DNA from 4 places in the Bacillus sp. UMB0893 genome. Region 3 is predicted to be linked to each of the others. Evidence: riboswitches for the same ligand, from Rfam matches in the RefSeq annotation. Region 3 holds a riboswitch; each other region holds the start of a gene.
What was found. Region 3 has a riboswitch for thiamine pyrophosphate ahead of thiT (energy-coupled thiamine transporter ThiT). Riboswitches for the same ligand answer to the same signal wherever they lie in the genome.
Positions count from the first base shown of each region.

Region 1: it holds a riboswitch for thiamine pyrophosphate, as region 3 does, so the genes downstream of both, thiC (phosphomethylpyrimidine synthase ThiC) here and thiT (energy-coupled thiamine transporter ThiT) in region 3, are expected to answer to the same signal.
Region 2: it holds a riboswitch for thiamine pyrophosphate, as region 3 does, so the genes downstream of both, thiM (hydroxyethylthiazole kinase) here and thiT (energy-coupled thiamine transporter ThiT) in region 3, are expected to answer to the same signal.
Region 4: it holds a riboswitch for thiamine pyrophosphate, as region 3 does, so the genes downstream of both, tenA (thiaminase II) here and thiT (energy-coupled thiamine transporter ThiT) in region 3, are expected to answer to the same signal.

Region 1 covers NZ_PKLB01000006.1:207,098-210,223, reverse strand. Annotated here, with positions in the region: gene thiC (phosphomethylpyrimidine synthase ThiC) at 57-1,787, opposite strand; TPP riboswitch at 1,887-1,996, opposite strand; gene CYJ36_RS14640 (Ger(x)C family spore germination C-terminal domain-containing protein) at 2,091-2,276, shown strand; gene CYJ36_RS14635 (PAS domain S-box protein) at 2,414-3,126, shown strand, end outside.
Region 2 covers NZ_PKLB01000002.1:362,619-365,744, forward strand. Annotated here, with positions in the region: gene thiD (bifunctional hydroxymethylpyrimidine kinase/phosphomethylpyrimidine kinase) at 1-325, opposite strand, end outside; gene thiM (hydroxyethylthiazole kinase) at 312-1,130, opposite strand; TPP riboswitch at 1,183-1,291, opposite strand; gene CYJ36_RS07435 (LysE family translocator) at 1,986-2,624, opposite strand; gene CYJ36_RS07440 (sodium-dependent transporter) at 2,679-3,126, opposite strand, start outside.
Region 3 covers NZ_PKLB01000010.1:2,061-5,186, forward strand. Annotated here, with positions in the region: gene CYJ36_RS20005 (ABC transporter substrate-binding protein) at 1-55, opposite strand, end outside; gene CYJ36_RS20010 (ABC transporter permease) at 72-863, opposite strand; gene CYJ36_RS20015 (MTH1187 family thiamine-binding protein) at 835-1,128, opposite strand; TPP riboswitch at 1,233-1,343, opposite strand; TPP riboswitch at 1,486-1,587, shown strand; gene thiT (energy-coupled thiamine transporter ThiT) at 1,696-2,268, shown strand; gene CYJ36_RS20025 (hypothetical protein) at 2,371-2,568, shown strand; gene CYJ36_RS20030 (NAD-dependent epimerase/dehydratase family protein) at 2,589-3,126, opposite strand, start outside.
Region 4 covers NZ_PKLB01000001.1:111,004-114,129, forward strand. Annotated here, with positions in the region: gene CYJ36_RS00505 (monovalent cation:proton antiporter family protein) at 1-1,205, shown strand, start outside; TPP riboswitch at 1,273-1,382, shown strand; gene tenA (thiaminase II) at 1,454-2,140, shown strand; gene tenI (thiazole tautomerase TenI) at 2,104-2,736, shown strand; gene thiO (glycine oxidase ThiO) at 2,740-3,126, shown strand, end outside.

The DNA.
Region 1 (3,126 bases), on a different contig from region 3:
TTCAGTGCTTTAACTCATAGGATGTATTTGTAAAACCAGTTGAAAGAGCATTTATTTTATTGATAAATAGCTGATCCGCTATCCACAAATTCCTTTGATTTTTGCCTTAGTCCGTCTTCAATTTCTTGATCACGGACTGTGTTTCTTAAGTCATGTGAAATTCTCATCGAGCAGAATTTAGGACCGCACATTGAGCAGAAATGAGCGGTTTTTGCTCCTTCAGCAGGCAGGGTTTCGTCGTGATATTCTTTCGCACGTTCAGGATCAAGGGAAAGATTGAATTGATCTTCCCAGCGGAATTCGAACCTTGCTTTGGACAAAGCGTCGTCTCTATACTGTGCATTTGGATGGCCTTTGGCGAGATCGGCTGCATGGGCCGCAATTTTATAGGCGATGACTCCTTCACGGACATCTTCTTTGTTTGGCAGTCCGAGATGTTCCTTCGGTGTGACATAGCAAAGCATGGCTGTGCCGAACCAGCCTATCATCGCTGCTCCGATCGCTGAGGTGATATGATCGTAGCCTGGTGCGATATCAGTTGTTAAGGGTCCAAGAGTATAAAAAGGTGCTTCCTGGCAAATTTCCTGCTGCTTCTCTACATTTTCACGGATCATGTGCATTGGAACATGTCCAGGACCTTCAATCATCACTTGAACATCATGCTTCCATGCGATTTTCGTCAGCTCTCCAAGTGTTTCAAGCTCAGCAAATTGTGCTTCATCATTTGCATCTGCAATCGATCCGGGGCGAAGGCCATCACCTAAAGAAATAGAAATGTCATATTGCTTTAATATTTCACAAATTTCCTCGAAGTGAGTGTAAAGGAAGTTTTCTTCATGGTGGGCTAAACACCATCCAGCAAGAATCGAACCGCCTCTTGATACGATTCCTGTTGTTCTCTTAATCGTGAGCGGAATATAGCGCAACAAGACCCCGGCGTGAATCGTAAAGTAATCGACTCCTTGTTCTGCTTGTTCGATTAAAGTATCTCGATAAACTTCCCATGTTAGATCTTCTGCAACTCCCTTCACTTTTTCAAGCGCCTGGTAAATAGGAACTGTGCCAACAGGGACAGGGGAATTCCGGATAATCCATTCACGGGTTGTGTGAATGTCCTTGCCTGTTGATAAATCCATGATGTTATCTGCGCCCCATTTGATCGCCCACGTCATTTTTTCCACCTCTTCTTGGATAGAAGAAGTCACGGCTGAATTTCCAATATTGGCATTGATTTTGACATGAAAGTTTTTGCCGATGATCATTGGTTCGCTTTCTGTATGATTGATATTTGCAGGAATGATGGCCCTGCCGCCCGCGACTTCACTTCGAATGAACTCAGGATCCATATTTTCACGAATCGCGATAAACTCCATTTCGGGTGTAATGATTCCTTTTCGTGCATAGTGAAGCTGAGTGACGTTTCTGCCTTTGCGGGCTTTTAGTGCTTTTCTATCAGCGGAAAATACATTCCCTTTATCCGTTTGGTTCACCTGATAGCCATTGTCCTCAGGTTTAATTGTTCGTCCAATGTATTCCTCGGCATCTTCGCGTTCGAGGATCCATTTTCTTCTGATTTCTGGCAGACCTTTATTAATATCAATGATTGCTTTTGAATCTGTATAAGGTCCACTCGTATCATACACAAGTACTGGTTCATTATCCTGTGACAAACTAATTTCCCGAAACGGAACGCGAATGTCCTCTCTTGATCCGATTTTGTACGCTTTTCTGCTGCCATCAAACTGTGTTTTAAATGCGAAATTCAATCTTAACTCCTCCTTGTAAATAGTTAGTAGGGTTTCGATCAAAACCTGCGAAAAGAATAGAAAAAGGGTTCTGCATGAACAGAACCCTTGGGACAGTATGTGTAAAAACCAAAAAGATTGGCCTACGCCACACTGCTTCCCTACGCTGGTATGACCCAGATCAGGTTCAAAGGGTCAAAGAATCATGTTCTTCTCTCAGTCCAGCATCATGGACTCCCCTAGCAGAATGAAAAAATATTCATTTGTTAGCAAATATAACAGCTAAAAGAAAAGGCTGCAAGTGATATTTTTCACAATTTAGAATTCTCCTGATAATATTGGGGTTTGCAATCAGAGGAAACAGCAGCTAAGCTTCAAGCAGCCAAATGCGACTTTTTTGGTATTGACAGAGAGCTTATTGCCTACCATCCAGCTATCTGGAAAAAGGTAAAATGGGACGAAGATTATCAAAATGGCCTGATTGAACCAAAGGTAAGTGTGGAAATAATCCATCATGGTATTATTAATTAAATGGCAATCAGCTCAGTTCAATCATACAATACGGGCCATTCCTATTTTAGGTTACTAGGGACTTCGGGCAGTACCTTATATTTTGAAAATTTGATATATTAAAGGTGTGACTGTATTTGGAGGAGGATGGACACATAATGAAGAATCTGGACCAGAATCATGAAGAGAAAGTCCTTTCTCAGGAAAAACTTGAGGATTTTAGACAGGTCTATCTTAACCAGCTTGAACACTCTCCTACAGCATTTTTGATACATGAAGGCCGGAAATGGAAGTACATAAATTCTGCTGCAATGAAACTATTAAAGATCACCTGTAAAAGTGAACTGATAGGAAAGCCGATTTGGAACCTGATCGATCCCCAATATAGAGAAACAATTGAACAGAGAATTACGGAAACGAATAATGGAGTAACGCCGTCTTCAATGGAACAAATTTGGTACACAAATGAAGGTCTGCCCATTGTTGTGGAAGTGACCAGTTTGCCAAGTGTATGGGGTGACAGCCTTTCAACACAGGTTATCATCAGAGATGCATCAAATAAGAAAAAATTAGAAAAGGAACATGAAGATACTATAAAAAAATTCCGGCTGATAACTGGAAATATGCGGGATATAGTCGGACTGCTTGACGACAATGGACTGTTTACCTACGTTTCACCCTCCTATAAAGAAGTGTTAGGGTATGATCTTTCAGAAACTGTAGGGGACAGTCCATTCCAGTTTGTGCACCCGGAAGATCGTGAACTCATTTCAGGACAATTTTATAAAATGTTCAAGGATCATAGCCAATTAACGGTCGAATATCGGTATTTATGCAAGGATGGTTCTTACGTATGGCTTGAGTCGCATGG
Region 2 (3,126 bases), on a different contig from region 3:
TCATGACGGGGTCTACAATTACTCTGCTCCAGTTGAACCTCTTTATTTGGTCAGAGACAGCCTCAATAATTTCACTATTAAAAAGCATTCCTGTTTTAATGGCATCAGCTCCAAGGTCTGAACCAATCGCTTCAATTTGCTGCACAACCGCGTCCGCAGTTAATGGAAACACACCATGTACACCTAGTGTGTTTTGAGCGGTAACCGCTGTAATAGCAGACATTCCAAATACATTCAATTCCTGAAACGTTTTTAAATCCGCCTGAATTCCTGCTCCGCCGCCGCTGTCAGAGCCTGCAATTGTTAGTGCTTTAGAAATTGACATGGCTGACCTCCTCAAGGGCAGAAAGTTTTTGAATATCATCTGCTGAAATATTATAAAGCATATTTAAAAACTCGATTTGAAAGCTTCCGGGGCCTTCAATTCCTTCAGCTGCAAGTTCCGCAGCACTTCCGTAAACCGATAATGCTGCGGCTGAAGCAAGAACATAATCCTTTTCAACTGCACAAAATGCTCCGATAACAGAGGTTAGTAAACACCCTGCACCCGTTACTTTTGTTAAAAGAGAATGACCATTTTTGCATATATATGTTGTTTCACCATCTGAAACAATATCTTGTTTTCCTGTTATGACCGCGATTGTGTTTAACTGCTTGGCAGCCTTCACAGCAAGTGCGATTAAGTCACCTTCGCCATCACCGGAGTCGACTCCTTTTATAGCCCAGCTCTCCCCGACGACATTTGCCACTTCAGCAGCATTCCCTCTAACTGCAGCAATGTCCAGTTCCTTTACTATTTTTTGTGCCGTTTCTGTACGGTATTTTGTAGCGCCTGCTCCAACTGGATCAAAAATGACTGGCACGCCATGCTGATTGGCAGAATGACCTGCAAGCAGCATGGATGCTACATTTTCTTTATTTAAGGTGCCAATATTTAATACGAGTGCACCTGCAATTTTGGCCATATCAGCCACTTCTTCTTTTGCATATGCCATAACTGGAGAGGCTCCGATAGCTAACAAACCATTTGCTGTATAATTCGTTACCACTACGTTTGTAATATTGTGCACCAATGGTTTTTCTGTTCTTAGTTTTTCTAAAATCGCACCAATCTTTTTCGGTTCTATCATATTTTTCCCTCCCAAAAAATAAAGAGCACTCTGCCGCGGCAAAGTGCTCATAGGTATCCCTGAATCACATCCCTGCGCTGGCATTATCCAACAGGTTCATTCGGTCTACGGCAGTTAGCCGTACTCTCAGCCTGATTCCACAAGCTCCCGATCTTATTTGATTTGATGATACAAAGTCTACTCTTCTCTAGATAGAATTGCAACTATTTATCTATATTTAAACATTGTATTTGAGTTAATGTTTGTCTGATCTTCAATTCGCAAAGAAGAATCTCTAATTATTTTTCTCATTAATGCGGTATTTGCGGAAATCGATTCTTAAAGCTGCTCACTGTCTACAATCCCATCTATGTATACGATAGAAAAGCGTTAGCCCTGATTCACAATATCTTTAAATCGGATATCTGAACTGTCACCTAGTTTCGCTTTAATCATTGCCATGTTTTCTTCTAGAGATTTAGACAATTCAATAGATTGTTTTGACATATTCAATCCCTCAGTTTTCCTCGAGCTTTTTATTTGGTATGGATTATTATTCCTTTCAGAGTTCATTATTATGTAAATCAAATATCTTAACATAAGGCTCTTTTCGTAAAGTTTGTTGCTTTTAGAAAAAATGGTTAAAACCTTTAGTGGATTGAAGCGGAAGGCACTTGACTCCTGCGGGAATAGAGGCTCCCATCCCTCCCCGCGGAAAGCAAGTGCCTGCAGCGTAAATCCACGGGTACAATGAATAACCAAAACAACAATCAATGCGAAAACAGCCTAACATAAAAAAAACCCAACTTCATTGGGTTCATTGAGCAATTCAGATGTGCAGGTGCAAATATAATAAAGACACCATTTCTGATGTCTTTACTTTCTCTCCAAAGCTAATTTAATGCCAAATCCGATGAGCACAGTTCCAGTAATGCCTTCCATCCACTTTTGAACAGCAGGTTTTTTCATAAAAGCATTTAATTGATGAATCAAATAGATGTAAACGATGAACCAAATTAATGTTAAAAGCGTATACGTTAATCCCATAATCATAAATTGGATGAATGTATTGGATCCAGGCTCCAAAAATTGCGGCAGAAACGTTAAAAAGAAAACAGCTACCTTTGGGTTAAGGAGATTTGTTAAAAATCCTTGTCTAAAACAGTTAACACGCTTGGCTTCATGATTTAGTACTTTACCATCTTGAAATGTGTCCTTATTCTTTAATGACCATAATGATTTGAGACCTAAATATATGAGATAGCAAGCTCCTGCATACTTCAAAATAGAAAAAAGAAAGGCTGATTTCACAATAAGTGCTGATAACCCTAATACTGCAGCACATGTATGAATCATAAGTGCAGTTAACGTGCCAAGCACTGTTTTCATTCCGCCTGCTCTGCCGCCGGCAATTGTGTTCTTTGTCGCAATAGCTGTATCGGGCCCAGGCAATAGGATTAATAAAATTGACATAATGACAAACAAAGATAATTGCTCCAAAACATTCCCCTCCATAATCTGAATTTTACCAATTTTAACATATGGATGGGATGACTGAAAAGATGTTATCTATTTAAATAAAAGCTTCCATACACCTAATACATCCAAAAGGACAAGGAAAATCGCAATTGGAGCTACATATCTCATTAAAAAGAACCAGCAGTTGAAGAGACCTTTAGATAAAGCAGAACCGTGAGCCAATTCTGCGTACAGCATCTTTTTTTTCATTTTCAAAGGAACAAAAATGGAAATAAGAAGTGCACCAATCGGCATTAAGATGTTGCTGACCAAATAATCTGCTGCATCAAAAATCGTTTTTCCAAAAATGCTAACTTCACTCCAAATTCCAAACGACAAAGCTGATGGTACGCCAACTGCGAAAATAAGGATTCCAATGATCCAGGACCACTTTACCCGTTTGGCCGTATCTCCTTTTGAAATCACAGATACAATTATTTCGAGCATCGAAAATGCTGAGGTTAATGATGCAAATAAGAATAGCAGCAAGAAGGCCGTA
Region 3 (3,126 bases):
TGCACCCTGAAATGATGAACATTAAGCTAAATAGAGTGAATACAAGTTTCTTCATTTTTTCTTCCCCCGTGCTAATTAGAATACTTATCCTGTTTATATTTCCATGGCATCATGACTCTTGCCAGTAATTCAATGATTGCGAATATGATTAAACTTAGTCCTACAATTAAGATGATTGTTGCAAATACTTTTTCTGTTAAAAAGGACTGGGAAGATCGCGTTAAAAGAATGCCAAGACCCTGACTCGCACCCAGCCATTCTCCGATAACCGCTCCCATGACACTGTATGTTCCCGCTATTTTTAACCCAGAAAAAAAGAAAGGTGTTGCAGCTGGAAGCTTTAATTTCAAAAACATTTGTCTGCGGCTCGCTCCAAGTGTTTTCATGAGCTTTACCATATCCCTGTCGACTAAACGGAAACCGTCAGAAAGATTGATGGCTATCGGAAAGAAACAGACAAGTGCTACGACAATCACTTTAGGAAAAATTCCGAAACCAAACCAAATAATAAGCAACGGAGCCAGCGCAATAATTGGGATAGTTTGCGAAAGAACAAGCAGCGGTTCAATTGATTTTCGCACCAAGTCAGATGCGTCTATTAAAATAGCAATCAGTACGCCTGCCGTTATAGCTATAAGCAAACCGAGCACCGCTTCTGTCATCGTCTGCATGGTATGCCCTGCTATCGTTCCTCTCATCTCTGCGAGCGTCATAAAAATAGCTGAAGGGCGCGGCAGGATCCACTTTTCTATCTTTGTGACGATAACAGCAATTTCCCACAAAAAAAGGAATGCCAGCAGCACAAATCCCGGCAGTGCCACTCCAGAAACAGATTTAATCACGGTATTTTTTAAGTTTTTCATCCATCGTGACTCCTTCATTTGGACGGTAATGGATCTTCATATGTGTCATCACCTCTGTAGCACCAGCTGAAATGCAGGCATCCTGCGCTTTCTTCACGATTTCAATCAGTTCATCAAGCTCCCCTTCCATCACAGTCTCCATTGCGCCAACCTCGTATTTGACACCTGACTGCTGAACCACTTCAATCGCTTTGTCTACAATCTCATATGTATTGCCTCGTGATGATTTAGGCAGCACTTGAAATGCTAGATTTACACTGGCCATTTGTTATCCCCCTCTTTTATCTTCTAATATATGAATTACTGATCTAACGACAAAAAAGGCTGCCACTAGGGCAGCCTTAACGCATTCGCAAAGTTCTGGAAAAATAACGCTTTTTCCTCAATCCCTCCGCTGGCATTACCCAGATCAGGTTAAAGGGTCGATACAAGAATCAGTATCCTCTCAGCCAAGTTCACTCAGCTCCCCTGCATATATTCGATTCATTGTGACTATAGCAACATTTAACAAGCTTGTAAAGATGGCGGATTAGCATTTCCATTATTTTCTGAAAAAAATATGAATTTATCCTTGTCGAATTTTGCAACATCCTGTATAGTAGTCTCTAAATCATATATTGCATTTGACCACTTGGGGAGCCATTCGGCTGAGAGTGAACGTATTGTTCAGACCCATAGAACCTGTTTAGTTAGAGCTGACGTAGGGATGTGGCGATGGATTCAAGTGATAACCCAACCAAAGCAGTGCGTGGAAACCATCCGACATTCCCCGCATTGCTTTTTATTATGGAAAAAACAGCCCCGGTCAGATGCTGGAAAAGGGGTATACATGATGCAAACAAATACGCGGCTTGTCTTTTTAGTAGAGGTTGCTATCCTTGGTGCAATTGCATTTTTGCTTGATTTACTAACAAGCTACATTGGAAAAATGCCGCAGGGCGGATCCATTTCGCTTGCGATGGTTCCTGTCTTGATTATGGGTTTCCGTCATGGAATAAAAGGCGGATTGCTGACAGGATTCTTACTCGGACTCCTTCAGACAATTATGGGCTATACGACAATCGTTCACCCTGTACAAGGTTTCCTTGACTACTTTGTTGCATTTACAGTTGTGGGTGCCGGCGGCATATTTTATAAACAAGTACAGAACGCAATCAATCCTCTTAACAAAGGACGCTTGATTGCATATGTTGCAGCAGCGGCCTTTCTCGGAAGCTTGCTGAGATTCGCAGCTCATACAATAGCTGGAGCAGTTTTCTTTGCCGAATTTGCCGGAGATAAGCCTGTGCTCATCTACTCTGCGGCTTATAATGCTTCTTACATGGTTCCTACTTTTATTATTTGTTCCATTATACTTGTACTCATGCTGACTACTTCTAAATCATTAATTTTAAAAAGAAAATAGATTCTATTTTAATACACCGTTCTTTTTCGGTATTTTTTATCATAATCTCTCATTTTCCAGCATGTAATAGGAGTAGTAGAGTTCACTTATGGAGGACATATTATGAATCTATCCTACTTATTAATGCTAGTTACACTTTTATTGTCGCTCATTCACTTTATTTACGGTTATATTGAAGCGATCAGAATTAGCAATGAAGACGGTCCTGTCAACGGCTGGTCTGTGATTTTTTCATTTCCGCTCGGATTTGTTTTCGCTTACTTTGCTACGATGTTTCATCAGCAGATTCTGCCTCATTAAAATAAAGAAACGCGACACAGTCACGTTTCTTTTTTCATTACTTCTATTAAACGATTTACATACGGATCCAATTCCTGAAAAGAGTATCCTGCTTCAGCAGCCTTTGACACATCGAGCGTCCAATCACCAGGCAATCCATAAGGTGAAGCATTTTCCTTCGTAATCTCTTGTGTCAAAATCACATTTTTCCCGACTGCATCTTCGATTTTGCCAAGCAATTGATTTAATGAGAGACTTTTTTCAAAAGCCACATTGTATGCACCTGTTAATGCGTTTCTTCCAGCCGCATACAGAAATCCTGCTGCGTCCTCCGATGACGTATAGCTATAAAAATAGCCAGGTTCTTTGATTCCAATCTGCTCCCCATTTTTCACTTTTTTCACATGAAATAAAAATCGTTCGGTATAATCATCGGTTCCTATAACTAAAGCTGGCCTTACCGCAGTAATCGGCACATCAGCATTCTGAAAAAGATAAGCTTCCGCACTGCGCTTTGCTTCCTGGTATCCTGCCATACCTTTATAGTCCTTGCGCTCGTTAAAAGAAGGTTCATACGAA
Region 4 (3,126 bases), on a different contig from region 3:
CGTTTATTGAGACGATGTCCAAAGGGACGATCCAAATTGGGACAAGGGCTATATTTACATTAATCATCGTCTTAGTGGCGCTCTCAGAAACGATTGGCGCTGAAAATATATTAGGCGCATTTTTAGCGGGAGTTCTCGTATCTTTGTTATCTCCCAACAAGGAAATGGTTCAAAAAATGGATTCGTTTGGCTACGGCTTCTTGATTCCGATCTTCTTCGTTATGGTAGGAGTTGATCTCGATGTATGGTCGCTGTTTAAAGATCCGAAAATCTTAATGCTGATTCCATTGTTGTTTATTGCTCTGCTTATTTCAAAAATAGTGCCGATTTACTTGCTGAAAAGATGGTATGACACAAAAACGACTCTCGCTGCAGGTTTTCTTTTAACCTCAACACTCTCGCTTGTCATTGCTGCAGCAACCATTGGAGAAAGAGTCAATGTGATTGACGCCCAGATGTCTGGCGCTCTCATTTTGACTGCTGTCTTAACCAGTATTTTCACACCTATTGGGTTTAAGAAATTATTTCCTGAGCAGCTATCTTCGCAGAAGAAGCTAAAAGTGGCATTTATCGGTGCCAATCAGATGACGCTGCCTGTCACTCGTGAATTAAATACTAGGCTGTATGATACAACCGTGTATCATACGCATGTTGATAAAAATGAGCAGCAGATTGCCGAATCTCTGTTTCAAATACAGGAACTTGATGATTATTCACTTGATACGCTTCAGTCTAAGGGTGTATTTGAGGCAGACATCCTGATTGTTGCTACTGGAGACGAGGATACAAATGCCGAAATCGCATTATTTGCACAAGAGCTGGAAGTTGACCGTGTCATTGCGGCAATCTCTTCGCCGCTGTTAGATGAGCAGCTAAGGGCGAAGAATATCGATGTATTTTCAGTCCTGCTCTCTACAAAAACCATGCTCAGAGCACTAATAGAAGCACCAGGCATTATGAAAATACTGACGAACAACGATTCAGCGCTTTATCAGATAAAAATGAACAATAGGCGCTACGACGGCATGATGCTCCGCAGCTTTCCTTTCACAGGAGATGTCATCTTTGTGCGTATTTTCAGAGAAAATGAGTCGATCGTTCCTCATGGAGATACAGAGCTGAAAAGGGGAGACTTGCTGATATTGACTGGATCAGAAGAATATGTCGATGAACTTAGGCAAGAGCTGGAGTTTCATAAAAGCTGAAAATTGCGGCTTGAAAGATTTTCACAGCATGTTATGATAAAAGTGTAAAATTTAAAAAATTCATATTAATAACCGCTAGGGGAGCCCTTATAGAAGGGCTGAGATTGAAGTTTGCCTTCAAGACCCTCAGAACCTGATCTGGCTAAAACCAGCGTAGGGAAGTGGTGTACAGGTCTATTCATACACCACTTTTCTATGCGAAAAGTGGTTTTTTGCGTTTTGATTTTACTAAAAGGGAGGAAACAAACATGTCATTTTCAAAAGAATGCCGAGAATATGCAAACAAATGGTGGGAGGGAAGCTTTGAGCACCCTTTCGTAAAAGGTATTGGCGAAGGCAGTCTTTCAAAGGATAAATTTAAATATTATGTAATGCAGGATTCATATTATTTAACACACTTTGCAAAAGTGCAGTCTTTCGCAGGGGCAATGGCTCCTGATTTGCACACGACATACCGGATGGCCGTTCATTCGCAAGGGACATATGAAGCGGAACTTTCACTTCATCAGCAATTTTCGGTTATGCTCGGCATCACGGATGAGGAACGCAAGATGTTTAAGCCTGCTCCAACTGCCTATGCCTATACATCACACATGTACCGCTCTGTCGCAACTGGAAATATTGGTGAAGTCATTGCTGCATTACTGCCTTGTTATTGGCTTTACTATGAAGTTGGCGAGCATTTGAAAGAGTGCAAGCCAGGGGATGAAGTATATGAAAAATGGATTGCGACTTATCATGGTGACTGGTTTAAAGAACTGGTTGAGGAACAAATCAATCGACTGGATGAAATCGCTGCCCGTTCAAGTGAGCGCGAGAGAAAAATGATGAAAGAAAACTTCCTCATTAGCTCGATGTACGAATACCGTTTTTGGGAAATGGCAGAGACAATGGAGGCATGGGAACAAAACGAATCCATACTGATCCAAAAATGAAATTGCACCTCATAACTGATGGAGAAAAGAGCATTGCAGAGCTCGTTCGAGTGATTACGAATGTACATACAGCAGCTGATGCGATCCATATTAGAGAAAAAAAGAAAACGGCAGGGGAACTTGTCGTATTAATTGAAGAGCTGCATCAAAACGGAGTGCCCAAATCAAAGCTGATCATCAATGATCGTATTGACGCAGCCATTATGACGGGTGTGAATCAAGTCCAGCTTCCAGCCCATAGTTTTGATGTGAAGCTTGTTAAACAGCATTTCCCGGAGCTTGAAGTCGGCTGTTCCATTCATTCAGCAGCTGAAGCGGTAATTTGTGAAGAAAATGGAGCAGACCGCTTGCTGTACGGGCATGTGTTTCAAACGTCTTCAAAACCAGGCTTAAAAGCAAGGGGAGTTCAGGAAGCTTGGGAAATTGCAGGATCTGTGAGAATTCCTGTTTTTGTTATTGGAGGAATTGTTCCATCTTCTATCTCTGAAATAAGACATTTGAAAATAGATGGAGTCGCTGTTATGTCATATGTATTTTCAGCAGAAGACCCGCTCCAGGCTGTACTGGAATTAACAAAACAGTTAAAAGGGGTGTAAGCTATGAAACCATTATATGACGCGGGAATTATCGGCGGAGGAGTGATTGGGCTTTCCACTGCCTACTATTTATCGAAGTCTGGTCTGAGGGTGGCCGTCTTTGAAAGCGGAAAGACTGGCAGCGGTTCATCAAGAGCGGCGGCTGGCATGCTGGGTGCTCATACAGAAACTGAAGAAAATGATGCTTTTTTTAATTTTGCAAAAGAAAGTCAGGCCCTCTACCCAGAGTTAGCTCAAGATTTACTTTTGGAAAGCGGCATAGATATTCAGCTTCAATACAATGGGATGTACAAACTGGCGATGACAGCTGAGGAGGCGATGTCTTTGAAAAAAAGAGCAGAGCTGGAACCTGATGTTGAATGGCACTCCAAAGAATACGTGCTCAAAAAT